3 regions of the Streptomyces sp. NPDC057638 genome follow, and region 1 is predicted to be linked to each of the others. Evidence: riboswitches for the same ligand, from Rfam matches in the RefSeq annotation. Region 1 holds a riboswitch; each other region holds the start of a gene.
What was found. Region 1 has a riboswitch for cyclic di-AMP ahead of ACFVIM_RS13190 (M23 family metallopeptidase). Riboswitches for the same ligand answer to the same signal wherever they lie in the genome.

Region 1 (9,517 bases):
GGGGGCGGCGGCGGCCGGGAGGGTCAGGGCGAGGGGGAGCAGGGCGAGTGCGGTGGCCGTGGCGGCGCGGATCAGGGGAGAGGTCACCGCAACCGAAATACGGGCATAGGTGATGAAAACGGGGCAGTGAACCGAACGGCTGCGCCGAATGGGCGCACGGGTTCACCCCGGGCACCCCGCTGGGGCATCTCGGGGCGGCACCCCGTGACCCCGGCCCCGCGTGGCCGTTGTCCCCGGCATGACCAAGACTCAGCGCCTGCTCGCGACCGTCGCCCTCGCTGCCTCCGCCTCGGCCCTCGCGGTCTCCGGCGCCCACGCCGCCCCCGCCCCCACGCCCGCCCCCGGGCCCCTCGGATCCACCTCGCTCGGCCAGTTGGGCCAGCTCAACCAGCTCAAGGAGCTGAACCAGCTGAACCAGCTCATGGAGGTGCCCAACGCGCTCGCGCCGCTGACGGACCCGGTGACGATGCTGGTGGGCGCGGTCAACTGACCCCCGCCGCCGCTGCCGCGTGACGGGTACGGGGGCGGGCCACCCGCCTCCGTACGCCGTGGGTCGCCGCAGACCGGCCCCGTGCCGACACCGGCACCGACCTCCGCGCCCGTCCGCCGGGCTCCACCGAGAACTCCCCCGGAAACTTCCCCGGAAAAAAGTTCCGCGACCGTGTAGAGAACCGGTTCGCCGCTCCGACGTCTCCTGTGAGAGGTGCCCACCAGGGGCGCCCACCGGCACACAGGAGCGGCACCATGAAGTACCTCTTGATGATCCAGGGCACCCAGGCGGGCTACGAGGCCATGGCGGGCAAGGAGTCCCCCGGCCACCCGGCCTGGAGCGAGCAGCAGCTCCAGGCGGTGTTCGCCCATATGTCCGCGATCAACGACGACCTCGCCGAGTCCGGCGAGATGGTCGGGGGCGCGGGGCTCACCGAGCCCGCCCAGGCGCGGATGATCGCCCTCGGCCCCGACCGCCGTCCCGTGATCACCGACGGGCCCTACGGCGAGACCAAGGAGGTCCTCGGCGGGTACTGGATCCTGGACTGCGAGAGCCTGGAGCGGGTGACCGAGATCGCCACCCGGGTCCTCCGGTGTCCGGGGCCGGAGGGGGCCGAGCTGCCCGTCATCATCCGGCCCATCCAGGGCGAAGGCGGCTGTGAGATCTGATGCCGTCCCCACCGCCGCCCCGCACCGACCGGGCCCGCCGCACCGACGGGGGCCCGCAGGCCCGCCGGGCCCCGCGCGGATGAGCGCGCCACCCACCGTCGAGGACCTGCTGCGCCGGCACGCGCCGCAGGTCCTCGGCGCGCTCGTACGCCGTTACGGTCACTTCGACCTCGCCGAGGACTCCGTCCAGGAGGCGCTGCTCGCCGCCGCCCACCAGTGGCCCGGGGACGGTGTCCCCGCCAACCCGCGCGGCTGGCTGATCCGGGTCGCCTCGCGGCGGCTCGTCGATCTGCTCCGGGCCGAGGAGGCCCGGCGCCGCAGGGAGGAGGCCGTGGCGGGACTGCTGCCGCGTGACGCGCACACCGCTCCGGCGCCGGGGGAGAGCCGGGCGCCCGCCGCCGACGACACCCTGACCCTTCTCTTCCTCTGCTGCCATCCCGATCTCGGTCCGGCCGCGCAGATCGCGCTCACCCTGCGCGCGGTCGGCGGACTGACCACCGCCGAGATCGCCCGCGCCCATCTGGTGCCGGAGGGCACCATGGCGCAGCGGATCAGCCGGGCCAAGCAGCGGATCCGGGGCGTTCCCTTCCGGCAGCCGGGGCCCGAGGACCGTGACCAGCGGCTCGACGCCGTGCTCCAGGTCCTCTATCTGATCTTCAACGAGGGGTACACGGCCACATCGGGCGCCACCCTGCACCGGGCCGACCTCGCCCGGGAGGCCATCCGGCTGACCCGCGCGCTGAGCGCGCTGCTGCCCCGCGACGGCGCGGTCACCGGACTCCTGGCGCTGATGCTGCTGACCGAGGCGCGCGGCGCCGCCCGTACCACCGAGCGGGGCGATCTCGTCCCTCTCGACGAACAGGACCGCAGCCGCTGGGACCAGGCCGCCATCCGGGAGGGAACCGCCCTGGTCGAACGGGCGCTGACCCAGGGCCCGGCCGGGCCGTACCAGCTCCAGGCCGCCATCGCCGCCCTCCACGACGAGGCACCGGACGCCGGTGCCACCGACTGGCCGCAGATCCTCGCCCTCTACGACCTGCTGGTACGGATCACCGCCGATCCGATGGCCGCCCTGGGCCGGGCCGTGGCCATCGCCATGGTCCACGGTCCGCGCGCCGGACTCGCCGAGGCCGACGCGCTCGCCGGGCGGCTCGCCGGGCACCACCGGCTGGACGCCGTCCGCGCCCATCTGCTGGAGCGGGCGGGCGAGGTGGCGGAGGCGCGGGCCGCGTACGGGCTGGCGGCCCGGCGTACCCTCAGCGCCCCCGAGGCCCGCTACCTCCTGGGCCGGGCCGCCCGGCTCGCCCGCTGAACGCCGGTTTCGGCGGCAGCCGGCCCGGACGGCAGAGGTTGACCCTGACGTAACGTCAACTTCTACCGTCAGGGCCATGGAGTGGTCGATCCAGGAGATCTCCCGGCTGGCCGGGACGACGAGCCGCACCCTGCGGCACTACGGGGAGCTGGGGCTCCTCACCCCGAGCCGGGTGGGGGCCAACGGCTACCGCCACTACGGCCCCGATGAGCTGGTGCGGCTCCAGCGGATCCTCCTCCTGCGCGAGCTGGGGCTCTCCCTGCCCGCGATCGGGGAGGTCCTGGAGGGGCAGCGGGACACCGCCGTCGCCCTCCGGGCCCATCTGGGCCTGCTGGAGCAGGAGCGGGAGCGGATCGAGCGGCAGATCACCTCGGTGCGGACCACCTTGCGCAAGACGGAACGAGGAGAGGAACTGATGGCGGAGGAAGTGCTGGACGGTTTCGACCACACCCGCTACGAGCGGGAGGTCACCGAGCGGTGGGGCCGCGACGCCTATGAGCGCGGTGACCAGTGGTGGCGCTCGCTGAGCGAGGAGCGCCGCCGCGCGTACCACCAGGAGCAGAAGGACATCGCCCGCGCCGTCGCGGCGGCGGCCGCCGCCGGGCTCGCCCCCGACAGCGACGAGGTCCAGGAACTGGCCGCCCGGCAGTACGCCTGGCTGTCGCTCTTCGAGGCACCCTCGCGCGACCACTTCATCGGCCTGGGGGAGATGTACACGGCCGACGAGCGGTTCCGGAAGGCCTACGACCGCGAGGGCGCGGGCACGGCTGAGCTGCTGCGGGACGCGATGCGGGTGTACGGGGAGACCGGGCTCACAGACGGCTGAGACCCATATGTGCCCGACTTCACCCCTTTTCTCCCTGTGCCGGGTGTCAGGTGGCGTCGAGCGCCCTCCCAATGGCGTAAGGTTGTGTTTACCGACGCGGGGTGGAGCAGCTCGGTAGCTCGCTGGGCTCATAACCCAGAGGTCGCAGGTTCAAATCCTGTCCCCGCTACTCACTACTGTGGCCCGGCCCTCTTCACGAGGCCGGGCCACAGTGCTTTCGCCTTCTTCCCATGGCGCCGGTCCCGTGCCCACCCCCCTGCCCACCTCCGTGTGGACCGTCGGCTCCGGGGCGATGGAGGCGGGGCGGCGCACGGAAACCACCCCTCGGCCGGGCAGGCGCCCCCGTGCCCCAGCCCCGCCCGGCATACGACACGCGCCCCGGGGTCCGGCGGGGCGGCAAGGCCGCCCGCCCCTTCCTGAGGCGAACCCCCACCTCCACGCCGTACAAAGGCACTATGTACCTCGCACGGCGAAAGCAGGAGGACGAGCGGCCCGGAGGCTCCCGCTCCCGCCGCTTTGTGCGCGCCCTTCCCGTGCTGATGATCATCTGTGGGGTGATCTTCGATCTGGCGACCCCGCCCCGGTTCACCGCCGTCCCGATACTGACGGCCGCCCCGTTGATCGCGGCGCCGTTCTACCCGTGGATCGGCACGCTGCTGATCGGGGTCGCGGTGACGGTGACCGTCTTCCTGCTGCACTACGTCAACGACATCACGCTCCGGCCGCAGGCCGTCACCGAGCTGATCACCGTGGTGACGGTCTCCGGCCTGGCGCTGCTGATCGGCCGGGTCATCCGGCGGGGCGATGAGCGGCTGGCGTCCGCGCGGACCATCGCCGAGGCGGCCCAGCGGGCCGTGGTGCCGACCCCCGCCGAGCGGATCGGCGGGCTCCGGATCGCCGCGCGCTATGAGGCGGCGCTGGCGGACGCCTTCATCGGCGGGGATCTCTTCGCCGTCCAGGACACCCCGTACGGGGTCCGGCTGGTCGTCGGCGACGTCCGGGGCAAGGGACTCGGGGCCGTCGAGGCGGTCGCGGTCGCGATCGGCGCCTTCCGGGAGGCGGCCGACCGGGAGAGCGCCCTGGAGGGCGTCACCCGCCGGCTGGAGAGCGCCCTGGTCCGTGAGGCACGGCGGCGCCCGCCGCCGGATGTCTTCGAGGCGTTCACCACCGCGGTCCTCGCGCAGGTGTCGCCGGGCAACGGTGTCGTACGGCTGGTCAACCGGGGGCATCCCGATCCGCTGCTGCTCCACCCCGATGGGCGGCTCGATGTGCTGGAACCCTCGGAACCCGCGCTTCCGCTGGGGATGGCGGAACTCTGGCCGGAGCCGGACCGGGTGGACGAGTACCGGCTGCCCCGGGGTGCCACGCTGCTCTTCTACACCGATGGTCTCTCCGAGGCGCGGGACGCCCGGGGAGACTTCTACGATCCCGTCACCCGGCTGGCCGGTCGGGTCTTCCCGGGGCCGGGTGAGCTGCTGGACGGTCTGATCGACGATGTCCGCCGCCATACCGGGGGCGGCGCCACGGACGATATGGCGCTGCTGGCGGTGACGAGCCCCCACCGGTCGGCCGGAGAGGGCGCGGAGGCCGCGGAGGCCGGGGAAGCCAGGGAAGCCAGGGAAGCCAGGGAAGCCGGGGAAGCCTCAGGGGTCAGAGGAAGCTGAGAAGTCAGGGAAGCGCCAGGGCTCAGGGAAAACATCAGGGGCCAGCGAAAGCCCCAGGGGCCGGAGAAGCCTCAGAGGCCGGAGAGGCCTCAGGGGTCGGAGCGGCGGACCCAGGGCGGCGCCGGGACCGAGTCGGTTGAGTGCTCGGGATCGACGCGGAAGAGGTATTCGTACGCTCTGTAACGGGGGCGCAGCACTCCGCATAACATTTGACGAACTGTCAGAAGTGTGATGTTGGCCGACGCGGCATCAAGTCGCCCGAATCCGACCGCTTGTGTCCGTTTTGGATCTCGGTAAAGCCATGAGGGATCAACGAGAACAGCTTGGAATCTAGTCCTCACGTCTATTAACGTTCGATAACGCAGCGCGGTCGTCCCAGCCGTCGTCAGGACGGCGCCGTGCTCACGCGCCGAATCCCGTCAGGGAACCGGGGAACCACCACTTGGGGTGAATCGGTCCTTCTTCGTCATGCCCCGGCATGCGGAGGGGACCGTAGGAGACCTTCCTGCTCCGAACCCGTCAGCTAACCCGGTAGGCGAGAAGGAAGGAAAGGAGTGCGCCTCAGTGGCGTCCAACAGTCCTGCCCCGGAAGCGCCTTTCGCGCCCGGAGTCTTCAGTGAGAACGGTGCGGCGCGTTCGACCGGCGAGTGGAACCCGAGTGCCGAGACGGTCCCGGTGCGCGGGCGTCACCGGCAGCGGGTCATCAAGCAGCGCGGCGGCTTCGCCCGCAGCTCCACGGTGCTCGGCGTCGGTGTGATCGCCGCGGTCGGTGCCGGTGGCATCGCCACCGCGCAGAACAAGCCCGCCATCTCGATCTCCCTCCCGGACGCCCTCACGGACAACCTTCCCGACCCCGGGGCCTTCATGTCCGACGGGGACCAGGGCGAGGAGACCTCCGGCGGCGAGAACGCCTCCTACGCGGCGATGGGACTGGCCGGCGCGGAGGCGGGCGAGGAGAGCTCCGACGCGGGTGAGGCCCTGCGTTCCCGGATCCTCCAGCAGGTCGAGCAGCAGCAGGCCGCCGCCGAGGCCGAGGCGAGGGCCGCCGCCGAGCGCGCCGCCGCGGCCAAGGCCGCCGCCGACGCGAAGAAGGCGGAGGCGGAGGCCCGTAAGAAGGCCGAGGCCGCGAAGAAGAAGGCGGAGGCGGAGGCCCGTAAGAAGGCCGAGGCCGAGCGGATCGCCAAGCTGGCGAAGAGCTTCTCGCTCCCCACCTCCAACTACCGCATCACCTCCACCTACGGCCAGTCCGGCGCCATGTGGTCCTCCGGTCAGCACACCGGCCTCGACTTCGCCGCGCCGGCCGGTACGCCGATCAAGGCCGTCGGCAGCGGCACGATCAAGTCGGCGGGCTGGTCCGGGGCCTACGGCTACCGGATCGTGCTGGAGCTCAACGATGGCACCGAGGTCTGGTACGCCCATCTGTCCTCCATGAACGCGAGTCCGGGCCAGAAGGTCGCCCCCGGCCAGACCATCGGCCGTGTCGGCGCCACCGGAAACGTCACGGGTGACCACCTCCACCTGGAGATCCACACGCCCGGCGGTTCCGCCCTCAACCCCATGTCCTGGCTCCGGGACAAGGGCCTCACTCCCTGATCCTGTCGCCCCCGGTGGGGCGTCCCGCGCCGCGGCCCCACCCGGGGCCGCCGCCGCGATGACCCCCGGTCGCGTCCGTATCCCCACGGGGCCTCAGCCACACCACGGGCCTCAGTACCACTATGGGCCTGATGCCCTTCCCAGCGGCCGCGGCCCTGACGCCTCCCCCGACGTCAGGGCCGTCGGCTTCCCACCGCCCCGCCGCCGTCCCGGTACGGGTTGTACCCCTCGTAATCCCGGTACGGCGGCGGTGTCCACGCCCGGCCGGTCGTCCGCGCGGCATGGGTCAGGGCCGGGCCCGCTATCGCCTTCAGCTCCCACATGTGGTGCAGCAGCTCCTGCTCACGTGCCACGAAGTCGGGCTCCACCACCCCGCGCCGCGCCCGGTGGCGCAGCGACGCCAGCGAGGTCGCGAAGCGCTGGTACTCACTGAGCGCGTGCGTCCCGCTGGGGCCGTGGTGGTGCCGGGCGAAGTCCCGGGCCACGGTCCGCGCCTTCATCGAGGAGAGCGCGGACGGCTCGGCCCGGCCGAGCCAGCCCGCCGCCGCGTAGGCGGGCAGCTCCGCCCCCACCGTGGCCAGCGCCTTCTGCCGGGACCAGATGGAGAGCCAGGTCAGCAGCGCGAAGACGGGCACCATGAACACCCCGTACACGACATAGAACCCCCACGGCCCGAGGAGCGATGCCGAGGCGTTCCACAGCGCGTGGATCCCCATCGCCAGCACCAGCCCCAGCAGGGGTGGCGCGAGCCGCCGCACCCGCTGGTGCCGGGCGGCGACCGCCGCGATGCCGAAGCCGATGCCGGTGAAGACGGTGAAGAGGGGATGGGCGAAGGGCGACATGACGACCCGGACGAAGAAGGTCGCCACCGTCACCGAACCGAGCACCGACGACCCCAGGTCCTGGTCCTCGCCGAAGGCGTTGCCGAGATAGAGGATGTTCTCGGTGAAGGCGAACCCGGTCGCGGTGCACCCCGCTATCACCACCCCGTCGACGAGTCCCGTGAACTCCCGGCGGCGGAAGAGGAAGAGCAGCAGGATCGCGGCGGCCTTCGCGCTCTCCTCCACCACCGGGGCTATCACGGTCGCGCCGAGCGTGTCCGCGCTCGTGGGGTCGGCGGTGGCCGTGGCGATCCAGCGGGTGGCGAAGGAGTTGGCGAGGATCGCCACCAGCGCGGCGGCGAACGCACCCCAGGCGAAGGAGAACAGCAGATTCCGCCACGGGCCCGGCTCCACCCGGTCCAGCCAGCGGAAGGCCGCCATCAGCAGCGGCACGGGCAGGGTCGCCAGCCCCAGTCCGACCAGGAAGCCCTCGGTGCCGGTCTCCTCCCGCACCAGGGCGAGGATCACCAGCGCGCACAGCGCCAGGACGGTGATGACGATCGAGGCCCGGATCGCCTTGCTCTGCCAGAGCCGCAGCGCCCGCCGTGGCTTGTAGCGCCAGCGCGAGCGTTCCGGCACCGCGTCGAAGCGCGGCCGCTCCTCACACGCGGGCACCCCGTGCCCGTCCCCTTCCTCGCTCCCCCCGTCCGTCCGCCATGGCGGTGATGACGCTACGAAGGAGGAGGGCGCGCCTCCCGGCGCGTGCCCGGAGACGGCGGGCGGTAGCCCTGGGTGGTGCGGTCCGGGTTGATGGGGAAAGGGGTGGTGCGGACCTGGGACAGAAGGTTCCGGTTCGTGTGCCCGGGGCGGTGCCTCCCCGGGGCGAGGTGGCGCCTCCCCAGGACGCGCCGGGGGGACGGCGGACGGCTGATGGTGCTGCGGAGGCGGCTCGGACACCCCTTGACCCTAGCGACGCGCACTGACATCCGGGCAGGGGCCCGATCGGTGTACTCGGGAACGCGCTGGCCGGTCCGCCGCACGGGCGTTCCGTCCGGGACCTGGCTGGATCAGCGAGCGGGGTCCGGGGCCGGGGGCGGGCGCCGGACGGGACGTCGCCGGGCCTACGCGTACCCGGGGAGAGGCCCTGGGACGTCGCCGGGCTCACGCGAGCCCGGGAGAGACCCCGGGCGCGATGGCCGGGAGAGGCGGTCGGCGCGCGGGGTGGCCGCGCTCAGCCCTCGCCGTCCGTGCGCTCCACCCGGCGGAAGAGCAGATCCCGCACGACATGACCCTTCTGGAGCCCCTGGCCCTCGAAACGGGTCAGCGGCCGGAACGCGGGCCGGGGGGCGAACCCGCCGTCCTCCTGGGTGTTCTCGAAGTCCGGATGGGCCGAGAGCACCTCCAGCATCTGCTCCGCGTACGGTTCCCAGTCCGTCGCGCAGTGCAGCACCGCTCCGGGTCGCATACGGCGTGCCGCGAGCGTGAGGAACTCCGGCTGGATCAGCCGTCGCTTGTGGTGCCGCTTCTTGGGCCAGGGGTCCGGGAAGTAGACCCGCACACCGTCGAGGCTCCCGGGCGCGAGCATCTCGCGCAGCAGGATGATCGCGTCACCGTTGGCGACCCGGACGTTGGTCAGTCCGTCGCGGTCGGCGAGATTGAGGAGATTGCCCTGGCCGGGGGTGTGGACATCGACGGCGAGGATCCCGGTGCCCGGGTCGGCGGCGGCCATCCGCGCGGTGGCCTCACCCATGCCGAAACCGATCTCCAGCACCACGGGCAGCCCGTCGAACAGTTCGCGGGGGTCGATCACCCGCTGTCCGTCGATCTCCAGTCCCCAGAGCGGCCAGAGCCGCTTCAGGGCCTCCTCCTGCCCGGTCGTGACCCGGCTCCGCCGAGGCTGGAAGCTCCGGATCCGCCGCTCGTGATGGGACCCGGCGGGGTCGGCGACCGGCCCTCCGGGGAAGCGCGGCTCGCTCCGGTCGCGGAAGGGGCCCTGGCTCGGGCTGTTCGGGGTGTGATCTCGCAGCGTGGACACAGTGCCCCGATTCTACGTGGGGGCCCGTCCGGCAGGGCATTCGCGCAGCTCAGAGGGGTCGCGATAGGGCGCCTCGATCACCCCGGGTCACCAGGGTTCACCTGGCTC
Region 2 (9,517 bases), on a different contig from region 1:
TTGCGGAAGTCGAAGATCGTGTGCAGCCCGAGCGAGGTCAGAAAGGCCGTGTCGCTCTCGGTGGCATGGGCCAGGTGCCCGCTGCGGTAGAGCCGTCCGTGCCGCACCGTACGGCCGTCGACGGTCGGCAGTCCGCCGACGTCGCGGAAGTTGCGTACCCCGGACAGTTCCGGTTCCGGCTCCGGCTCCGTCATCGGGGGCGGCGACACGTGCTGCGTCACGGCGGCTCCTGAAGGTCACGGCCGGCGCTGATCGCCGACGATGGCGTGTTCCCGACGATACGACACGCTCTTCACGGGCCATCCACTTCTCCGGCGGTGTCAGGGCGTTGCCGAGGGCCGTCCGGCCGTCGGATGATGTGCGGGCCTGTTCGAGCCTGTGCGTAGCTGTGACGAGCCGCGGTCTATCGGGGGGTCGGCATGATCGAGAGCGCGGGGCAGGGCCGGATCTGGATCCTGTCGGGGCCGACCAGCGGTTATGCCCTCCACCTCACCGACGGCGATGAGCTGCTCCATCTCCACTGGGGCCCCCGGATCACCCCCGCCGACGCCGAGGCGCTCGCCGCCCGGGGCCTGCCGCCCGCCCGGCCGTTCGAGTCGGCGCTGGACGGCCAGGAGGAGTACCCCGTGGAGGGCGGCCCCCGTTTCGCACGCCCCGCGCTGAGCGTCCGTACCACGGGCGCGTCGGGCATCCGGGGAACCGAATGGGTGTACGAGGGGGCCGAGGCCGACGGGGACGTCTTACGGCTCCGCTTCTCCGACGCCCCGCACGGGCTGGGACTGACCCTGCACTACCGGACGCACCCGGACTCCGATGTCGTCGAGCGCTGGATCACCCTCACCCATGAGGGCCGGGGCCCGGCACTGGAACTCCTGCGCGCCGACTCCGCCGTCTGGACCCTGCCCGAACGGGACGGCTGGCGGCTGAGCGGGGCGCACGGCCGCTGGGCCGCCGAGTCCCGGCTGACGCGCACCCCGCTGCCGCCCGGCGAGACCGTGTTCGGCAGCCGCCGGGGCCACACCGGTCACCAGCACCTGCCCTGGGCCGCGCTCGACGAGGGCGACGCCACCGAGGAGCGGGGCGAGGTCTACGGCTGCGCCCTCGGCTGGTCCGGCTCCTGGCGGCTCTGTGTCCAGCGGCTGCCCGACGGCCGGGTCCAGCTCACCGGGGGCGCCGGGCACGATGACTCCGGACTGCTGCGGCTCGCGCCGGGGGAGAGCTACACCTCGCCCGTCTTCGCCGGGCTGTGGAGCCCCGGCGGCTTCGGCGGCGCCAGCCGCGCCTGGCACGCCTGGCAGCTCGCCCATGTCATCCCCGGCGCCGACCGCGAGCGGCCCGTCCTCTACAACTCATGGGAGGCGACCGGGTTCGACATCACCGAGGAGCGGCAGCGCCGGCTCGCCGCCCGCGCGGCGGCCCTCGGGGTGGAGCTGTTCGTGGTCGATGACGCCTGGTTCGGCCGCCGCACCAGCGACCGCGCCGGGCTCGGCGACTGGACACCCAACCCGGAGCGTTTCCCGCGCGGGCTCGCGCCGCTCGCCGACGAGGTGCACGCGCTCGGGATGGAGTTCGGGATCTGGGTCGAGCCGGAGATGGTCAACCCCGACAGCGAGCTGTACCGGGCCCACCCCGACTGGGTGCAGCACCACCCGGGCCGGCGCCGCACCGAGTTCCGCAACCAGCTCGTGCTCAACCTCGCCCGTCCCGATGTCCAGGAGTACCTCTGGGACTCTCTGGACACCCTGCTGCGCAGCGCCGCCGTCGACTATGTGAAGTGGGACTTCAACCGCTGCTTCACGGACCCGGGCTGGCCGGGCGAGGAGTATCCGCAGCGCCTGTGGGTGGACCATGTCCGCGCGCTGTACGCCCTGCTGGACCGGTTGCGCGCGGCGCACCCGGGGGTGGCGTTCGAGTCCTGCTCGGGCGGCGGCGGCCGGATCGACCTGGGCATCCTCTCCCGTACCGACCAGGTGTGGACCTCCGACAACACCGATCCGCTGGACCGGCTCGCCATCCAGCACGGCTTCAGCCAGCTCCATCCCGCGCGGGTGATGGCGGCCTGGGTCACCGACAGCCCCAACGTCCAGCTCAACGGCCGCCGCAGCTCGCTGCGGTTCCGCTTCGTCAGCGCGATGGCCGGGGTGCTCGGGGTCGGCGGTGACCTCACCGCCTGGAGCGAGGAGGAGCTGACCCAGGCCCGTGACTGGGTGGAGCGGTACAAGGCGATCCGGCCGCTGGTGCAGCACGGCGCCCAGTACCGGCTGCGCCCGCCCGGTGGCGGGCTGAGCGCGGTGCAGTACGTACGGGACGGGGAGAGCGCCGTCCTGGTCTGGCTCCAGGCCCAGCACCACGGCGAACGCCCGCCCCGGCTGCGGCTGCGCGCCCTGGACCCCGCGGCCGGCTATGTCTGTCAGGACACCGGGGCCGTCCACCGGGGCGCGGTCCTGCTCCACCACGGGCTCGACACCGGCCTCACCGGCGACCTCGATGCCACGGTGGTCCGGCTGCGCCGTCAGTGAGGGGCAGTACGCATCAAGCCTGACCGATTTAATCGGTATTCACAGGTATTTCAGCGGTATCTAGCGGATATGCGGCATTACCTCTTACCTGCCCTGGTTCGGCGGGAGATGGCGCACCGCTGGTGACCGGGATCATAGTGGTGACGGTCCGTGCTGACTGGGGCGGCGTCAACTCCGGACCCCGTTCCGGAGTTGACCGGCGACGGTGCACACAGGGTGATCGGATCTTCCCGACTGCGAATAAATCGATCTTTGCGGAGACGTCGGAACGGCTTGTTCCGTTCCTTGTGGCTCGTCTACGGTCACGGCCATCCGGACGGCCCGCCGAATCCTGCCGCCGCCCGGACCCACCGTCGACATCCACGCGTGGCAGGAGCGGGGGACCCAGGTACAGCGCCGGCCGGAGAGATCCGGGCGGCTCGGGGTGAAGTCGCGCGTCCGCGCGGCCGGGCAGCTCCAGCCCGAACCCGACAGCTCACCTCGCAGGCGCCGGAGAGGACAGCGCCATGCCCGGAAAGGGTAAGCACCGCCGTACCAGGACCAGCGTTATCACCCGGCGATTCGCCATCGCCGGAACGGGAGGCGCGGCCCTCGCGCTCCCGCTGATCGGCGCCACCGGTGCGCAGGCCGCACAGCCGCTCGCCGCCCCGAGCGCCAGTGTCAGTGCCAGCGCTGAGAGCGTCGCGTTCGCGAAGCAGAAGTCCGCCGAGACCGTCACCTATCAGGTCGTCGCGGGCGACTGCCTGTCCGCCATCGCCGCCGAGCACGGGGTGAACGGCGGCTGGGAGCGGCTCTACGCCGACAACCGTGACGCCGTCGGCGCGGACCCCTCGCTGATCCGCCCGGGTCTCACGCTCACCCTCGGCGCGAAGTCCGCCGAGGCGGCGCCGCAGCAGAGCGCGCGGACCGAGCCCGCCGCCGAGCCGGTGGCCGAGACCAGTGCCGAGACCAGTGTCGAGGCTGTCGCCGAGCCCGCCGCCCCGGCCGAGGTCACCCCGGCCTCCGCCGTGACGCCCTCCGGCGGTTACACCACCCCGCTGGAAGGGGTCTCCGTCAGCACCGCCTACCGTGCCTCCGGCGCGATGTGGTCCAGCGGCTACCACACCGGCGTCGACTTCTCCGCGGCCGGCGGCACCCCCGTACGCTCCATCGGCCCGGGCACCGTCGTCTCCGCCGGATGGAACGGTTCGTACGGCAACGAGGTCGTCATCCAGCACACCGACGGCACCTACTCCCAGTACGCCCATCTCTCCGCCCTCTCCGTCTCCGCCGGGCAGGGTGTGAGCGGCGGCGACGAGATCGGCCTCGTCGGTTCCACCGGCAACTCCACCGGACCCCACCTCCACCTGGAGGTCCGCACCGGCCCCGGGTACGGCTCCGACATCGACCCGGTCGCCTACCTCCAGCAGAAGGGCGTGACCCTCTAAGGTCGCCGCCGTCCCCTTCCCGGTGGTGGACACCCGGGCTCACCGCGTCCTGCGGTGACCCTCCTGGATCCCCATGGCCCGCCCCCGGCGGACCATGGGGATCGCGGTCTATTCCTCATCACGCGAACTGAACCGGTGGGATAGATCACCACCCGTCAACCCCTCCTTACGGTCGCGTAGGTCACACCTGTAAGGACAAGATGAGTGGGTGGCTGACCATTCGAGAACAGAGAGCACGGGCGGAATCGGGTCGTACGCGGCGATCGGTGACAGTTTCACCGAGGGCGTCGGAGACCCGGGCCCGGACGGGTCCTATGTGGGATGGGCGGACCGCTTCGCGGTGCTGCTGAGCGAGCGCGTACCGGCGGAGTCCTTCCGTTACGCCAATCTCGCGGTCCGGGGACGGCTCCTCGACCAGATCGTGGCGGAACAGGTTCCCCGGGCGAGGGAGCTCGCCCCCGAACTGGTGTCGTTCTGTGCGGGTGGCAACGACATCATCCGGCCCGGCAGCGACCCCGACGACGTGGCCGAACGCTTCGAGCGCGCGGTGGCCGAGCTGACCGGGGCGGTCGGCACGGTGATGGTGACGACCGGCTTCGACACCCGGGGCGTGCCGGTCCTGCGCCATCTGCGCGGCAAGATCGCCACCTACAGCGCCCATGTCCGGGCCATCGCCGACCGCTATGACTGCCCGGTGCTCGACCTCTGGTCGCTGCGCTCGGTCCAGGACCGGCGGGCCTGGGACTCCGACCGGCTCCACCTCTCCTCCGAGGGACACGCCCGGGTCGCCCTGCGCGCCGCGCAGGTGCTCGGCCTCGACGTGCCCGCCGACCCCGACCAGCCCTGGCCGCCGCTCCCGCCGCGCGGCACCCTCGAAGTACGGCGCGACGACATCCACTGGGCCCGGGAGTACCTGGCGCCGTGGATCGGACGACGGCTGCGCGGCCAGAGCTCCGGCGACCACGTGGCGGCGAAGCGCCCGGACCTGCTGCCGCTCTGAACCGGCGGGCCCGGTGACCGGATCCCCTGCGCGAGGGGTGGGCCCGGCGACCGGGCGGCGCCGAGTGGACACGTCCCGGGCGCGGGGGTGACGCGCGCCGGGTCCCGGCGGGGGAGATGAGTGGCGCGAAGTCGACCCCGCCCTCCCGCAGTCGCTCCCGCACCAGCCGTCCCGCCCAGTCATCGCCGACGAAGTCCAGCATCAGGGTCCTCAGCCCGAGCGCCCGGCAGCCCAGCGCCACATGGCCACCGGTCTGACCGGGCCACTCCCGCACCGGGCCGACCCCATGGGAGTCGGCGAGGGGAACGGGCAGCGCGTCGACACGGACCACCGTGTCCACCCCGCCGCCGATGACGATCACATCGTGGAGCGGTTCTCGCTCAGTACGCGGGGACATGGCCGCCCAGTATGGCCGGGCCGGTACCGGCCCGCCCCCGGGGGCTCCGCCCTACGCGGACTCAGCGCGAGGACGCCGTCAACTGGGCCCGCTCCAGGCCCAGCTCACGGGCGAGCGCGTCATCGGTCCAGGTCAGCATGGTGGACCGGGAGAGCGAGCCGCTGTAGGAGGTCATCTGCACGGCCAGCCCGTCCAGGAACGCGGTCAGCCGCCAGGCCGCCGCCTTCGGGTCCGGGCAGGGGAACTCGCCCGCCGCCGCGCCCTCCGCGATGACCTCGGTCAGCGCCGCCTTCCACTGCTGGTCCAGCTCCCCGGCGACCTCCCGCAGCGCGGGCTCGCGCAGCGCGGCGGCCCAGCTCTCGATCCAGAGCCGCCAGCCCTTGGCACTGCCCGTCGGCGCGTACCACCGCACCGCCGCCCGCAGCCGCCGCAGCGCCGAGGTACGACGGCCCAGCAGTTTGCGCAGATGGGCCAGGTCGCCGTCGGCGGCATGGGTGAAGGCGGCCGCCACCAGCTTCTCCTTGGTGGAGAAGTGGTAGAGGACAAGGGCGTTGCTCACCCCCAGCGCCGCCGCGACATCGGCGATCCGAACCGCCGCGACCCCGCGCTGCTGGATCTGCGCGACGGCGGCGTTCAGAAGCTCCTCGCGCCGCTCCGCGACGCTCAACCGGACTCGTGCCACGCGCTCACCCTACACATCCGATCTTCACAGAAGCGATGGGTACGTGAGGGCTGAATCAGCCGTTCGCGCCGACCACCCCGTGCGCGTCCAGCGCGAGGGCGCCCGAGGGGTGGACGAGGAGCGGGTTCACCTCCAGCGCGGTGAACTCCGGATGCTCCGCCGCCGCGAGGGAGAGCGCCCGCAGCGCCTCGGCGGCGCCCGCCAGATCCACCGGCGGCGCCCCGCGCCACCCCCGGAGCAGGGGCGCGCCCCGCAGGGAGAGCAGCAGGTCACGCGCGTGCTCCCGGGTGAGCGGGGCGAGGCCGAGCGCGGTGTCCGGGGTCAGTTCCGCCCGTACACCGCCCAGACCCGCCAGCGCGACCGGGCCGAACGCCGGATCGCGGCGGACCCCGATCATCAGCTCCACCGCGTACGGCGGGGCGGCCATCGCCTCCACCGCGTAGGACCGCGCCCCGGTCGCCGCCGCCATCCGCGCGAAGGCGGCGCGGAGTTCGCGTTCGCCGCCGATGCGCAGGGCCACCCCGCCCGCCCCGGTCCTGTGGGCGAGCCCCATCGCCTTCAGCACGACCGGGGGACCGATCCGGCGGGCCTCGGTGACGGCGGTGTCCGCGTCGGTGACGAACGCGGCGGGCGGGAAGCGCAGCCCGTACGAGGAGAGCAGCGCGCGCACGGCCGGATAGCCGCCGTCCGGCGCGGGCGACGGCGACGGCGGCGGCACCGGCGGCACCGGACGCGTTCGGCCGCCGCGCCACCCCCGCCAGCGCCGTCGCCGCCTGCTCGATCCGCTCGTACACCGGGATCCCGCCCGCGCGCAGCTCCCTGAGGGCGGGGGTGGCGCGGGCCATGGTGTGGACGACGAGCCCGCGCCCGGAGTCCCGGGCGGCGGCGGCCAGTTCGGCGGCCACGATCCGCTCGGGACCCGCGAGTGCCGGATCGGTGGCGGCGTAGTCGCCGAAGTAGCCGGTGAGCAGCACGGTGTCGACCTCGCCGCAGCCGAGCAGGACCCCGCCGATCCGCGCGTAGGCGCCGAGGTCGGCCTCCCGGCGCCCGCCAGGTCCACCGGGTTGCGGTGTCCGGCACCCGGGGGCAGCAGCCGCGCCAGCACAGCCGCCGTCGTCGGGGAGAGGACCGGGACGCGGACCCCGCGCGCCTCCAGCGCGTCGGCCGCGAGAGCGCCCTGACCCCCGCTGTCCGCGACGACAGCGACCCGCGGCGGACCCGGGCGGGGGAGGACGACAAGGCCGGCGCCATGGCCGGTGACGGCGGGCTCGGGACGCCCCCGAGCCGGGCGCGAGTCCTGGCCGACGGCGGCGTGAGGGCCGCTGGAGGCGGCGTGGAGGGCGGCGCCGGACAGCCCCCCGGTGGGACGCCGGGTCGAAGAGGCCCGCGAGCGGGTCACCGGATAACGGGGCCGTGGTCACCGGTACCAGCCGAAGCGCTCGGATATGACCGGCAGCCGGTCGGCGACGATCGCGTGCGCGGCGGCGCGCGGGGTGGTGCCGTCCCGCTCCGCGCGGCCCAGCATCTGGCCGACCAGCTCCCGCATCGAGCGCCGGGTGTAGGCGAAGGCCGCGTCCGCGTCGGCCTCGATGTCCCCGAAGAGCGTCCACCACCACCAGGCGTTGGTGCCCGAGTTGACGACGACGTCCGGCAGGACCGTCACCCCGCGCCGCGCCAGCAGGGTCTCCGCCTCCGGGAGCACCGGCATATTGGCCGCCTCCACGATCCATCGCGCCGTGATGCGGTCCTGGTTGGCGGCGTCGATCGCGTACGAGACGGCCGCCGGGACCAGCACCTCCGCCTCGGCCGACAGCCACGCGTCACCCGGCAGCTCCAGATCGTCCGGCCGCAGCGCGGCGCGGTCCACGGTGCCGTAGCCGTCGCGGGCCGCGAGCAGCGCCTCGACCTCCAGCCCGCGTGGATTGGCGATGGTGCCCTTGATGTCGGCGACGGCGACGATCCGCAGCCCGGCGCGGGCGAGGAAACGGGCCGTCGCGCCGCCCATGGTGCCCAGCCCCTGGAGGGAGACGCGGGTCCCCGGGTACTCCACCCCGGCCCGGTCCAGCGCCGCCAGCACCGACTCGGCCACCCCGCACCCCCCGACCAGCTCGTCCAGACCCAGCCCGTCGACCTCGATCGCGAACGCGTCCGCGAGCCGCCGCCGCGCGGAGCCCTCGTCGTCCAGCAGCCGGTAGACGGCCTGCACCGACGAGACGAGCCCGGCCTCGGCGGCGGCCCGGTCGACCATGTCCTGGGTGAGCCCGAGGTCCTCCCCGGTGGTCCAGACGGACTCGATGTACGGGCGCATCGCGCTCAGATAGCGCACCAGGACGCCGTAGGCGCGCGGGTCCTGCGGATCGCAGTCGATGCCGCCCTTGGCGCCGCCGAGCGGAACGTACTTCCCGGCGGGGTTGTAGTGCAGGGCCTCCTTCATGGTCATCCCGCGCGCCAGCCCGGTGACCTCCTCCAGGGTGCAGCCCTCCCGCATTCTCAGTCCGCCGCTGGAGACACCGCGCACCAGCCGGTCGATCACCAGGTGCCCCTGGCGGCCGGTGACATGATCGGTCCAGGTGAGGGAGAGCAGGGGAGCGGTCATCGGGAGGTCTCCTCGCAGAGGGTGGGGCCGGGCGCGGTGGACGCCCCGGGTGTGCGGCGCGCCACGGAGGTGGCCGTGACGGCGGCGCCGTGGTCACGGTAGAGGCGCCGTGTTGACGGAAGGTCAACGGGTTCCGCCGGGGGCGGGGGTGGCCGTAACACGGCTGGTCGCCGGGCTGATGGCGGACCGCCGGGCGCGGCGGAGGCCATCACGTCTCCCGGCGGGGCCACCAGGCGTCCCGGGGGTGGGGTACTGGCCGGGGGTGGGGTATCGGCCGCGGGACGGCTCTGGTCCCGGGCGGGTGGTTCCGGTCCGGCGGATGGTCTCCGCTCCCGGCGGGGGGGTGCTGTTCGGGGCGGATGGTTCCGTCCCCGTGGGCGGTCTCCGTCCCTTGAACGGTCGGCTCTGTCCCGGTCGACGGTCTCCGTCCCCGTGGTGAGCCCCCGCCCACGGAAGCCGCCTTCCGTCCCGGCGGCGGACCGAGCGTCTTAGCGGCGGACCGAGCGTCATAACCTCCGGGAGATGATCAGCCGCATGATGTCCGAGGTGCCCTCCTCGATTTCCTCCAGCTTCGCGTCCCGCATCCACCGCTCCACCGGATGCTCGCGCGAGTAGCCCCAGCCGCCGAGCGTCTGGACCGCCGCCCAGGTGCAGTAGGCCGCCGTCCCGGAGGCCGTCAGCTTGGCCATCGCCGCCTCGGCCGTCGCGTCCAGCCCGGCGTCCAGCCGTTTCGCGGCCCGCCAGGCGACCAGCTCGACGGGCAGCTCGACGGATGGCTCCGACATCGCTCCTCCTGCGCCAGGAAACTGAACCGTCGGTCAGTATCGGAACGATGGGCGCACACTGTCAACGCGCCCCCGCCCCCCTGCGCCACCGTGCGCCCGATCCGTCCGGAA
Region 3 (9,517 bases), on a different contig from region 1:
AGGTCATGGACCGGATCCGCGCCGAGTGTCCCTGGTCGTCCCGGCAGACCCATGAGGGGCTGGCCAAGTACGGGATCGAGGAGGCGTACGAACTGGTCGAGGCCATCGAGGCGGGCGACCGGGACGAGCTCCGCGAGGAACTCGGCGATGTCCTCCTCCAGGTCGTCTTCCACTCCGTCATCGCGAGCGAGGACGAGGAGGAGCCGTTCTCCATCGACGACGTCGCCGCCACCATCGTGGAGAAGCTGATCCACCGGCACCCCCATGTCTTCGGGGACGCGACCGCCGAGACCCCCGAGGACGTCAAGGCGCACTGGCTCCGTACCAAAGCGGTCGAGAAGCAGCGTGAGTCGGTCACCGACGGGATCCCTCTCGGTCAGCCGGGGCTGGCGCTCGCCACCAAGCTCGCCTCCCGGGTCCGGACGGCCGGTCTGGACGTCCCGCTTCCGGCCGGGGAGGGGCTCGGGTACGAACTGCTCGCCCTCGCCGCGCGCGCCGAGGCCGACGGGATCGACCCGGAGACCGCCCTGCGCGCGGCGGCACGGACGTACCGTGACGCCATCCGCGCGACGGAGACATCCGCGCGCGACGACGGCTGAACCGGACGGCGGCGGCTGAACCGGACGGCGGCGGCGCTGAGGTACGGACGGGCCGGAGCGTACGCCGTCGCGGCGGCCGGGTGAGTACGGTGGCCGCACCACTGTGCGGCGCGGGGGCGGGGGAGCCATGGACCGGGAACGTGAACTGATCGGGGCGGTCGCCCACCTCATCGTGGAGTACGAGCCCGGTACGGAGGTGATGGAGCTTCTGACCGACCTCCTCGGCGGTTCACGGGACCGGCTCCAGCGCATCCGCCTCGACTTCGACGACGAGACGACCTTCTCCCGTGGGCTGACCAGCCTGGCGGGTCTCGTCCGTGTCGCCGTGGACGATCTCGGGGTCGCCCGGGACCTGTGGGACCTGGTGACCATGGTGGGGGAGAACGCGCCGCCCGAGGCCGCGGGGGACTCGGCCGAACTCCGGCGCCGCCGGGCGGGGGAGGAGGCGGTGGCCCGCGTTCTCGGCACCGAGGCGGCGCACACCCGTGTCTCCCGCCTGCGGGATCCGGCGCCTGAGAGGACCAGGCGCACGGCTGACCGCAGGACGCCGCCCGCCGCCCGCCCTCAGCTCGGGGTCGAGGACGCCCATCGCGCGTACCAGCCCGGACACCGCCCGAGGGTCGAGGCCGACGGGTCCGCCCCGCCGCCCGCCCAGGACCCGCTGGGGGAGAAGCTCGGACGGTTGGAGCAGCAGCGGCCGTGGGTGGTCGAAGCGTCCGTCCGTGTCCCTTCTTATTACCGTCATGAAGAGAAGCTCAGGCGGTTGGAGCGGCAGGCGCTGGAGGACGACACGCGCTCCCCGCTCGACGCGGTGGACGACCCCGTCCACACCACCCACAACGACGTCTCCGGCGGTACCGTCCAGAGCCTCGTCCAGACCGGGCCCGTCGGCGCCCTCCATGTCCACGCCGCGCCCGGAGCCGAGCCGGATCTGCGTCCCGTCGCCGCGCTCGACCGGTTCGCCCTCGGGGCCCACCCCGTACGGCGGTTCAAGGGAGAAGGCGAGTTCACCGCCTACGTACACCGTGACGCGGACACCGAGCTGGGCGAGCTGGTCGCCGACCGGGAGAGCGCGCTGGTCCTGGTGACCGGTGAGCCGCTGGCCGGGAAGACGACCACCGCGTGGGCCGCGCTGCGGGCGCGGCTGCGGGAGGCGTCCGTCCACGCGCCGTCGCCCGGCGCCGATCTGCGGGAGCTGCCCGCGCGGCTGCGGGGGCGGGAGGGCCGGACGGTGCTCTGGCTGGACGACCTCGAACGGTATCTGGACGACCCCGGGCTCGATCCCGCCCTCCTCAACCAGCTCGCCGCCCTCGGTGTCCTCACCCTCGCCACCATGTCCGACGGCGCCTACGACCGGCACCGCTTCGGCGGCGCGACCACCGTCTCCCGGCTGCTCGGCATGGCCAGGACCGTCGAGGTCGGCGCCGACTGGAGCCCCGCCGAGCTGGCACGGCTCGCGGACGAGGACGAGCCCCGGCTGCGGGAGGCGGCCCGGCACCGGGGCGCCACCAGCGTCCCCCAGTACCTCGCCGTCGGCCCCGAGCTGTGGGCCGAGTGGCGCCGTGCCTGCCTCCCGCGCAACCGCCCGCACGGCTACGCCCTCGTCCGCGCCGCCATCGACCTGGGGCGCTGCGGTGTGAGTGACGGGGTCCCGGCCGAGAAGCTGCGCGCGCTGTCGGAACGGTACGGAGACGGGCTGCCCGGAACTTTCGACGACGCCCTCGACTGGGCGGCCGCGACCCGGCACGGGACCACCGGCCTCCTGGTGTCCGACGCGCCGGGCGACAGCGGTGCGGGGACCTGGCGGGCGTACGGCTCACTGGTCGCGGACGCGCTGGCGTCCGGGCAGACCGAGCCCATCCACGACAGTGCCCGGTTCGTCGCGCTCGGCATCCTGACGGGTCCGGCGCGCGAGCGCTGCCGGGAGGCCATCCGCGCGGTGTTCCTGCCCCGCGCCGAGGCGGGTGATCTCGACGCCATGCTCCTGCTCAGCGAGGTCTACGCGGACGATCGCGAGGAGTCGATGCGCTGGCTGGTGGCCATGGCGGACGCCGGTGACGTGGAGACGGCGGAGTTCCTGGGGGAGGAGTTGTACCAGAACGGTGAGACCACCCGGGCCATCGCCTATCTGGAGGCGGCGGCCGAGGGGGGAGGGCGCCATGCCCCGGGCGCGCTCGGCCGCCTCCATCTGGACCAGGCCCGGCTGTGGCTGGGCAGGGCGGCGGAGTCGGGAGACCTCTACGCGGCGGAGGCGCTCTTGTCCCTGCCGCCGGAGGAGGAGACCCCGGCGCCCAGGAGGCCTCCCCGCCGCCCCGGGCCCGCGTCCGGCGCCTGAGCGGGCAGCCCAGCGGGGGCCCGCCGGGCGGCCCGGATCCAGGCCCGGACCCCTCGCGCCGCCCGGCGGGGCGTACCGTGCCAGGGTGAGCAAGACGCCCGTACCCGCACTCTTCAGCTGGGAGTTCGCCAGCGATCCGTACCCGGCCTACGCCTGGCTCCGCCAGCACGCGCCGGTCCACCGCACCCAGCTTCCCAGCGGTGTCGAGGCCTGGCTGGTCACCCGGTACGCGGACGCCCGGCAGGCCCTCGCCGACCAGCGGCTGTCGAAGAACCCCGCCCACCATGACGAGCCCGCCCACGCCAAGGGCAAGACGGGCATCCCGGGCGAGCGCAAGGCCGAGCTGATGACCCATCTGCTCAATATCGACCCGCCGGACCACACCCGGCTGCGGCGGCTGGTCGCCAAGGCGTTCACCCCCCGGCGGGTGGCCGCCTTCGCCCCCCGGGTGCAGGAGCTGACCGACCGGCTGATCGACGGCTTCGCCGGGCGCGGCGAGGCCGACCTCATCCATGAGTTCGCCTTCCCGCTGCCGATCTACGCGATCTGCGATCTGCTCGGGGTGCCCGCCGAGGACCAGGACGACTTCCGGGACTGGGCCGGGATGATGATCCGCCACGGCGGCGGGCCGCGCGGCGGGGTCGCGCGCTCGGTGAAGATGATGCGCGGCTATCTGCTCGATCTCATCCACCGCAAGCGCGGTGACCTCGGCGACGATCTGATCTCCGGGCTGATCCGGGCCAGCGACCACGGCGAGCACCTCAGCGAGAACGAGGCCGCCGCCATGGCCTTCATCCTCCTCTTCGCCGGGTTCGAGACCACGGTCAACCTCATCGGGAACGGTACGTACGCACTGCTGCGCAACCCCGCTCAGCGCGCCCTGCTCCAGGACTCCCTGGCCGCCGGGGAGAGCGAACTGCTGGAGACCGGGGTGGAGGAGCTGCTCCGCTACGACGGGCCGGTGGAGATGGCGACCTGGCGGTTCGCCACCGAGCCGCTGACGATCGGCGGGCAGGAGATCGCGGCGGGCGATCCCGTTCTCGTGGTGCTGGCCGCCGCCGACCGGGATCCCGAGCGCTTCCCCGGGCCCGACGTCCTCGATCTGGCGCGCCGGGACAACCAGCACCTCGGTTACGGGCACGGCATCCACTACTGCCTGGGCGCGCCCCTGGCCCGGCTGGAGGGACAGACCGCCCTCGCCACCCTGCTGCGGCGGCTGCCCGATCTGCGGCTCGCGGCGGACCCGGACGAGCTGCGCTGGCGCGGCGGGCTGATCATGCGGGGGCTGCGGACACTTCCGGTGACGTTCACTCCGGAGGAGCCGCGCTGACGTTCACTCCGGAGGAGCCGCGCTGACGTTCCGTCCGGAGCGGCCCTGACGCTCCGTCCGCAGGAGCCGCGCGTGGTGTCGGCCACACCCGAGGCGCCCGGAGAACCCCCGGACAGGGCGGCGCCGTAACCTCCCGTACCCCTCGGAGCGTCGGTACGGGACGGCCGCCGGGGAGCGGTGAACGCCCGGGAAATCAGGGTGTGGAAGGGGAGTGGGTCCTTCCGTAGCCGGGCCGCTCCCGGTCGCCGTGACCCTCTGAGCTGACGCGATGTCATATCTGTGACATTGACGTGATCTCCGCTGCATCGCCTTGTGACATCCGTTCGACTGCCGCTACCTTCATCGCCGTCTCAGCAGTCTCGCGAAAGGCAACCAGATGCTCTCCGGGAATGGCCGGCATCGCCGACCCCGACAAGTGCCCGCCCTCGTCGTCGCGGCGGGGGTGACCGGTTCCGCCATCGCGCTCCCCCTGCTGGGCGCCGGGTCGGCGACGGCGGCGGAGTCCACCACGTGGGACCGCGTCGCCGAGTGCGAGAGCGGGGGGCTGTGGAGCGCGGACACCGGTAACGGCTACTACGGCGGGCTCCAGCTCTCCCAGAAGACCTGGGAGGAGTTCGGCGGCGACCAGTACGCCTCGCGCGCCGACCTGGCCAGCCGCTCGCAGCAGATAGCCGTCGCCGAGAAGGTCCTCGCGGCCCGTGGCGCCGAGGCGTGGGCGGCCTGCGCGAAGATCGCCGGTCTGCCGCTGCCGGGTGAGTCCGGGAAGACCGGCACGCCGGACGGGGCCGAGAAGCCCGCGACCGGCGGCACCGGCACGGGTGACCAGGACAGTAAGGCCGATAAGGCCGAAAGTACGGACAAGGCCGACAAGAGTGTCGGGGCCGACGTGAAGAAGGAGAAGGAGAAGAAGGGGGAGGAGTCCCCCTCCTCTTCTCCCGCTTCCCCCTCTCCCGCGCGTACGGAGTCCCAGAGCCCGGCCCCCTCCACCGCTCCCACCCAGGGTGTCGGAAGCGGCGCGGACCGCGACCCGGCCGCCGGGACCGGCAAGCACCGCGGTCAGCCCGCCCCCGAGGGGACGACGCCCGAGGGCGCCACCCCGGACCCGTCCGCCACCGCGCCGGAGGCCGGGACGGGCACTCCGGCGGAGGGCACGGACGGCGCAGACGGCACAGACAGCACGAGCGGTGTCGACGACCGCGCGGCCGACGCCGGGCATGCCTCCCGTGGCGGGGGCGGTGCCCGTGACGGCGCGCCCGGTGGGGTCGGTGGCGGTACGGAGGGCGCCGAGGGCGCCGCGCCGGGCGGGAAGGTCTCGCCGTCCTCGTACACCGTCCGCTCCGGCGACAGCCTCTGGGGCATCGCCGAGCGCGAGGGAGCCGACGGCGGGTGGGTCACCCTCTACGAGAAGAACAAGAAGGTCGTCGGGGACGATCCCGATCTGATCCACCCGGGCCAGAAGCTCGATCTCAGCGTCTCCTAGCGGGAGTTCGCACGCGATTCCCGTTCGATTCGCCGCTCTTTGTCCGGTTATGTAGAAGTGAGATAAGCATCTCTTCGGCCCGTTCGGGGCCGACTTCGATCCGGAATTGGCGATTCCGCTCCCGACCTGCGGAAACGCGGCCAAGCGGAGCGGCGAGATGGGCGATTTCTCCCCGATGTCCTTCCTTGGGCATCGGGGAGGGCTGTGCTTAAGGTCTGACCGCTCGCCACCGCGGGCACCGTCGACCGTCACGCCGAATCCTGCCGTCGGTCGGGGGGATCTCGTCGCGTACAGCGCCGAAGGCAGGAGCGGGGGACCCAGGTAAGTGCCGGTCCCGGCCGTCGCCCAGCGACGGCCGACACACCGGCTTGGGGTGAAGTCGCGCGACAGCGCGGCCGGACAACTCACTTGGTCCGAACCCGACAGCTCACCTCGCAGGCGTCGGTGAGGAGTCGAACCATGCTGTTCTCCGGCAAGGGCAAGCACCGTCGCGCCGCCAAGGCCACCCGTTTCGTCGCGTTCGCCGGTCTCACCGGTGCCGCCATCGCCGCGCCGCTCGTCGGCGCCACCACCGCCTCGGCCGCCACCGCCTCTGAGTGGGACGCCGTCGCCCAGTGCGAGTCCGGCGGCAACTGGTCCATCAACACCGGCAACGGCTACTACGGCGGCCTCCAGTTCTCCGCCTCCACCTGGGCCGCCTACGGCGGCACGGCCTACGCCTCCACTGCCGACCAGGCGAGCAAGGCCCAGCAGATCGAGATCGCCGAGAAGGTCCTCGCGGGCCAGGGCAAGGGCGCCTGGCCGAGCTGTGGTGTCGGCCTGTCCAGCGCCTCCTACGACGGCGGCGCCGCCGAGGCCCCCGCCGAGCAGCAGCAGCAGGCCGCCGAGGCCCCGGCGCAGGAGCGCACCGAGAAGCGCGCCGAGGAGGCCCCGGCCAGCCGGTCCGCCGAGCGCACCGAGGCGCCCGCCGCCACGGCGACCACGCCCGAGGGCGTGACCTTCCTCAAGGGCGACGGCGAGTACGAGGTCAAGGAGGGCGACACCCTCAGCAAGATCGCCGAGGCCGAGAAGGTCGCGGGGGGCTGGGAGAAGGTCTTCTCGCTCAACGAGGACATCGTGAAGGACGCCGATGTCATCTACCCGGGCCAGCTTCTCCACCTGAGCTAGGTCCTGTCCGCCCGGACAGGAGCTGAGCCCGCACCAGCGCGCCGTGGCCCCGCCCCACCCCGGGCGGGGCCACGCCGTTGTGGGCGGGCCGTTCCGCCCGGCGAGACCCCCATCGCCCCGGGCGGAAGCCGTGCCCACCCCCGGGCGGCGCCCGGTACCCCCGGGCGGCGGTTACCCGGCGGTAGGGATTAGGGTGATTCGTCCCATGGAGCTGGGCTTCATGCCCTTTTTCGTCCCAGCGGGCGGGCAACCGGCCAGACCACCCCCCTCGCCGGTTAGGCTCTTGCCGCAAGCCATAGAGACCCTCATCGCCACGCGTCACATCCCAGAAGGAGATGCTCGTGCCGTCCATCGACGTCGTCGTAGCCCGGGAAATCCTGGACTCCCGAGGCAACCCCACGGTCGAGGTCGAGGTTGGCCTCGACGACGGGAGCACCGGTCGTGCTGCCGTTCCGTCCGGCGCCTCCACCGGTGCGTTCGAGGCCCTGGAGCTTCGCGACGGTGACCAGAACCGTTACCACGGCAAGGGCGTGGAGAAGGCCGTCCTCGCCGTCATCGAGCAGATCGGCCCGGAGCTGGTCGGCTATGACGCCACCGAGCAGCGCCTGATCGACCAGGCGATGTTCGACCTGGACGCCACGCCGGACAAGTCCTCGCTCGGCGCCAACGCCATCCTCGGTGTCTCCCTCGCGGTGGCGCACGCCGCCTCCGAGGCCAGCGACCTGCCGCTGTTCCGCTACCTCGGCGGTCCGAACGCGCACCTGCTGCCCGTGCCGATGATGAACATCCTCAACGGTGGTTCCCACGCGGACTCCAACGTCGACATCCAGGAGTTCATGATCGCGCCCATCGGGGCCGAGTCGTTCTCCGAGGCGCTCCGCTGGGGCACCGAGGTGTACCACACCCTCAAGAAGGTCCTGAAGCAGAAGGGCCTGTCCACCGGCCTCGGCGACGAGGGCGGTTTCGCGCCGAACCTCGACTCCAACCGTGCCGCCCTGGACCTGATCCTGGAGGCCGTCAAGGAGGCCGGCTACGCCCCGGGCAAGGACATCGCGCTCGCCCTGGACGTCGCCGCGTCCGAGTTCTACAAGGACGGCGTCTACACCTTCGAGGGCAAGGCCCGCTCGGCCGCCGACATGATCGAGTACTACGCCGAGCTGGTCGAGGCGTACCCGCTGGTCTCCATCGAGGACCCGCTGTTCGAGGACGACTGGGCGGGCTGGAAGGCCATCACCGACAAGCTCGGCGCCAAGGTCCAGCTGGTCGGCGACGACCTCTTCGTCACCAACCCGGAGCGGCTGGCCCGGGGCATCGACGAGGGTTCCGCCAACGCCCTGCTGGTCAAGGTCAACCAGATCGGTTCGCTGACCGAGACCCTGGACGCCGTCGAGCTGGCCCAGCGCAGCGGCTTCAAGTGCATGATGTCCCACCGCTCCGGTGAGACCGAGGACGTCACCATCGCCGACCTCGCCGTCGCAACCAACTGCGGCCAGATCAAGACCGGCGCCCCGGCCCGTTCCGAGCGCGTCGCGAAGTACAACCAGCTGCTGCGTATCGAGGAGATCCTCGACGACGCCGCGGTCTACGCGGGCCGCAGCGCCTTCCCGCGTTTCAAGGGCTGACGACCGCGCGGGTGACACACGGCCGGGTCCGCCCCGGCCCGTACGTCACCCGCCGGGCGCCGCAACGTCGCCCACCGGCTTCCCCGCGTCCCCGGCCACGGTCCCGTACCGTGTCCGGGGACGTACGCATAGGAGGGGCCGCGCGGCCCCAGGGGAGGCGGGACCACATGGCCGGGAAGGACCGCGACCGGTTCTCCACCGCGACCAGACTGCGGCTGCTCGGCGAGCAGACCGCCGCCCGTGTCTACCGCTCCCAGAACCGCCGCCAGGACCGCCGCTCCCGGCTCACCGGCCGGGCGGCCTTCCTGGCGCTGGTGGTCTGCTCGCTGGTGGTCGCGCTCGCCTATCCGATGCGGCAGTACGTGTCGCAGCGCGGCGAGATGGCGGAGCAGCGGGAACGGATGGCGGAGGCGGAGCGCCAGGTCGAACGGCTGCGGGACGAGAAGGCCCGGCTCCGCGACGACCTCTATGTGCAGCGGCTGGCCCGGGAGCACCTCCACTATGTGCTGCCCGGCGAGGTCGGCTTCACGATGATCGACCCGGAGGCCACCGAGGATCCGCGCCGTGAGGCCGACGGTGCGGAGCGGCCCTGGTACTCCCATGTCTGGGAGGGCGTCGACAGCGCCGACCAGCGCTGATCGCGAGCACCGGCCGGGCCCGCGCTGCCCCCGCCCCCGCCTCACCGGATCGCTCCCGTCCCACCGGATCACCCCGCCCACCGCGCCGCCCGCCCGGTCTCGTTTTCCGTCCCCGTACGCGGCCGTGAGAACGTAGAAGGACAGAGAACCGCGAGAGCCCAAGGCAGGCATGGAAACCCCTCCTCCCACCACCGAACCGACCGAGCCGACCGACGCCGACATCGCCGCGTTCAGCGAGCAGCTCGGCAGGCCGCCGCGCGGTCTGCGGGCCATCGCGCACCGCTGCCCCTGCGGTCAGCCGGACGTGGTCGAGACCGCGCCCCGGCTGCCGGACGGCACGCCCTTC

Region 2: it holds a riboswitch for cyclic di-AMP, as region 1 does, so the genes downstream of both, ACFVIM_RS03340 (peptidoglycan DD-metalloendopeptidase family protein) here and ACFVIM_RS13190 (M23 family metallopeptidase) in region 1, are expected to answer to the same signal.
Region 3: it holds a riboswitch for cyclic di-AMP, as region 1 does, so the genes downstream of both, ACFVIM_RS20055 (transglycosylase family protein) here and ACFVIM_RS13190 (M23 family metallopeptidase) in region 1, are expected to answer to the same signal.

What each region holds. Positions count from the first base shown of each region.
Region 1 is NZ_JBHVHF010000072.1:16,849-26,365, reverse strand. It holds gene ACFVIM_RS13225 (HNH endonuclease family protein) at 1-87, opposite strand, end outside; gene ACFVIM_RS13220 (hypothetical protein) at 239-490, shown strand; gene ACFVIM_RS13215 (YciI family protein) at 745-1,158, shown strand; gene ACFVIM_RS13210 (RNA polymerase sigma factor) at 1,238-2,470, shown strand; gene ACFVIM_RS13205 (MerR family transcriptional regulator) at 2,547-3,296, shown strand; tRNA gene ACFVIM_RS13200 (tRNA-Met) at 3,392-3,465, shown strand; gene ACFVIM_RS13195 (PP2C family protein-serine/threonine phosphatase) at 3,752-4,960, shown strand; cyclic di-AMP (ydaO/yuaA leader) riboswitch at 5,358-5,513, shown strand; gene ACFVIM_RS13190 (M23 family metallopeptidase) at 5,525-6,553, shown strand; gene ACFVIM_RS13185 (PrsW family intramembrane metalloprotease) at 6,727-8,049, opposite strand; gene trmB (tRNA (guanosine(46)-N7)-methyltransferase TrmB) at 8,606-9,409, opposite strand.
Region 2 is NZ_JBHVHF010000012.1:48,660-58,176, reverse strand. It holds gene ACFVIM_RS03350 (tyrosine-protein phosphatase) at 1-194, opposite strand, end outside; gene ACFVIM_RS03345 (alpha-galactosidase) at 420-2,519, shown strand; cyclic di-AMP (ydaO/yuaA leader) riboswitch at 2,861-3,021, shown strand; gene ACFVIM_RS03340 (peptidoglycan DD-metalloendopeptidase family protein) at 3,026-3,946, shown strand; gene ACFVIM_RS03335 (SGNH/GDSL hydrolase family protein) at 4,155-4,946, shown strand; partial or broken gene ACFVIM_RS03330 (carbohydrate kinase family protein) at 5,038-5,343, opposite strand; gene ACFVIM_RS03325 (TetR/AcrR family transcriptional regulator) at 5,405-6,025, opposite strand; gene ACFVIM_RS03320 (acetate--CoA ligase family protein) at 6,081-6,743, opposite strand; gene ACFVIM_RS03315 (hypothetical protein) at 6,874-7,206, shown strand; gene ACFVIM_RS03310 (Glu/Leu/Phe/Val dehydrogenase dimerization domain-containing protein) at 7,443-8,621, opposite strand; gene ACFVIM_RS03305 (acyl-CoA dehydrogenase family protein) at 9,128-9,406, opposite strand.
Region 3 is NZ_JBHVHF010000145.1:4,748-14,264, forward strand. It holds gene ACFVIM_RS20035 (nucleoside triphosphate pyrophosphohydrolase) at 1-599, shown strand, start outside; gene ACFVIM_RS20040 (hypothetical protein) at 727-2,934, shown strand; gene ACFVIM_RS20045 (cytochrome P450) at 3,020-4,264, shown strand; gene ACFVIM_RS20050 (transglycosylase family protein) at 4,680-5,744, shown strand; cyclic di-AMP (ydaO/yuaA leader) riboswitch at 6,029-6,200, shown strand; gene ACFVIM_RS20055 (transglycosylase family protein) at 6,204-6,911, shown strand; gene eno (phosphopyruvate hydratase) at 7,247-8,533, shown strand; gene ACFVIM_RS20065 (septum formation initiator family protein) at 8,701-9,171, shown strand; gene ACFVIM_RS20070 (DUF501 domain-containing protein) at 9,341-9,517, shown strand, end outside.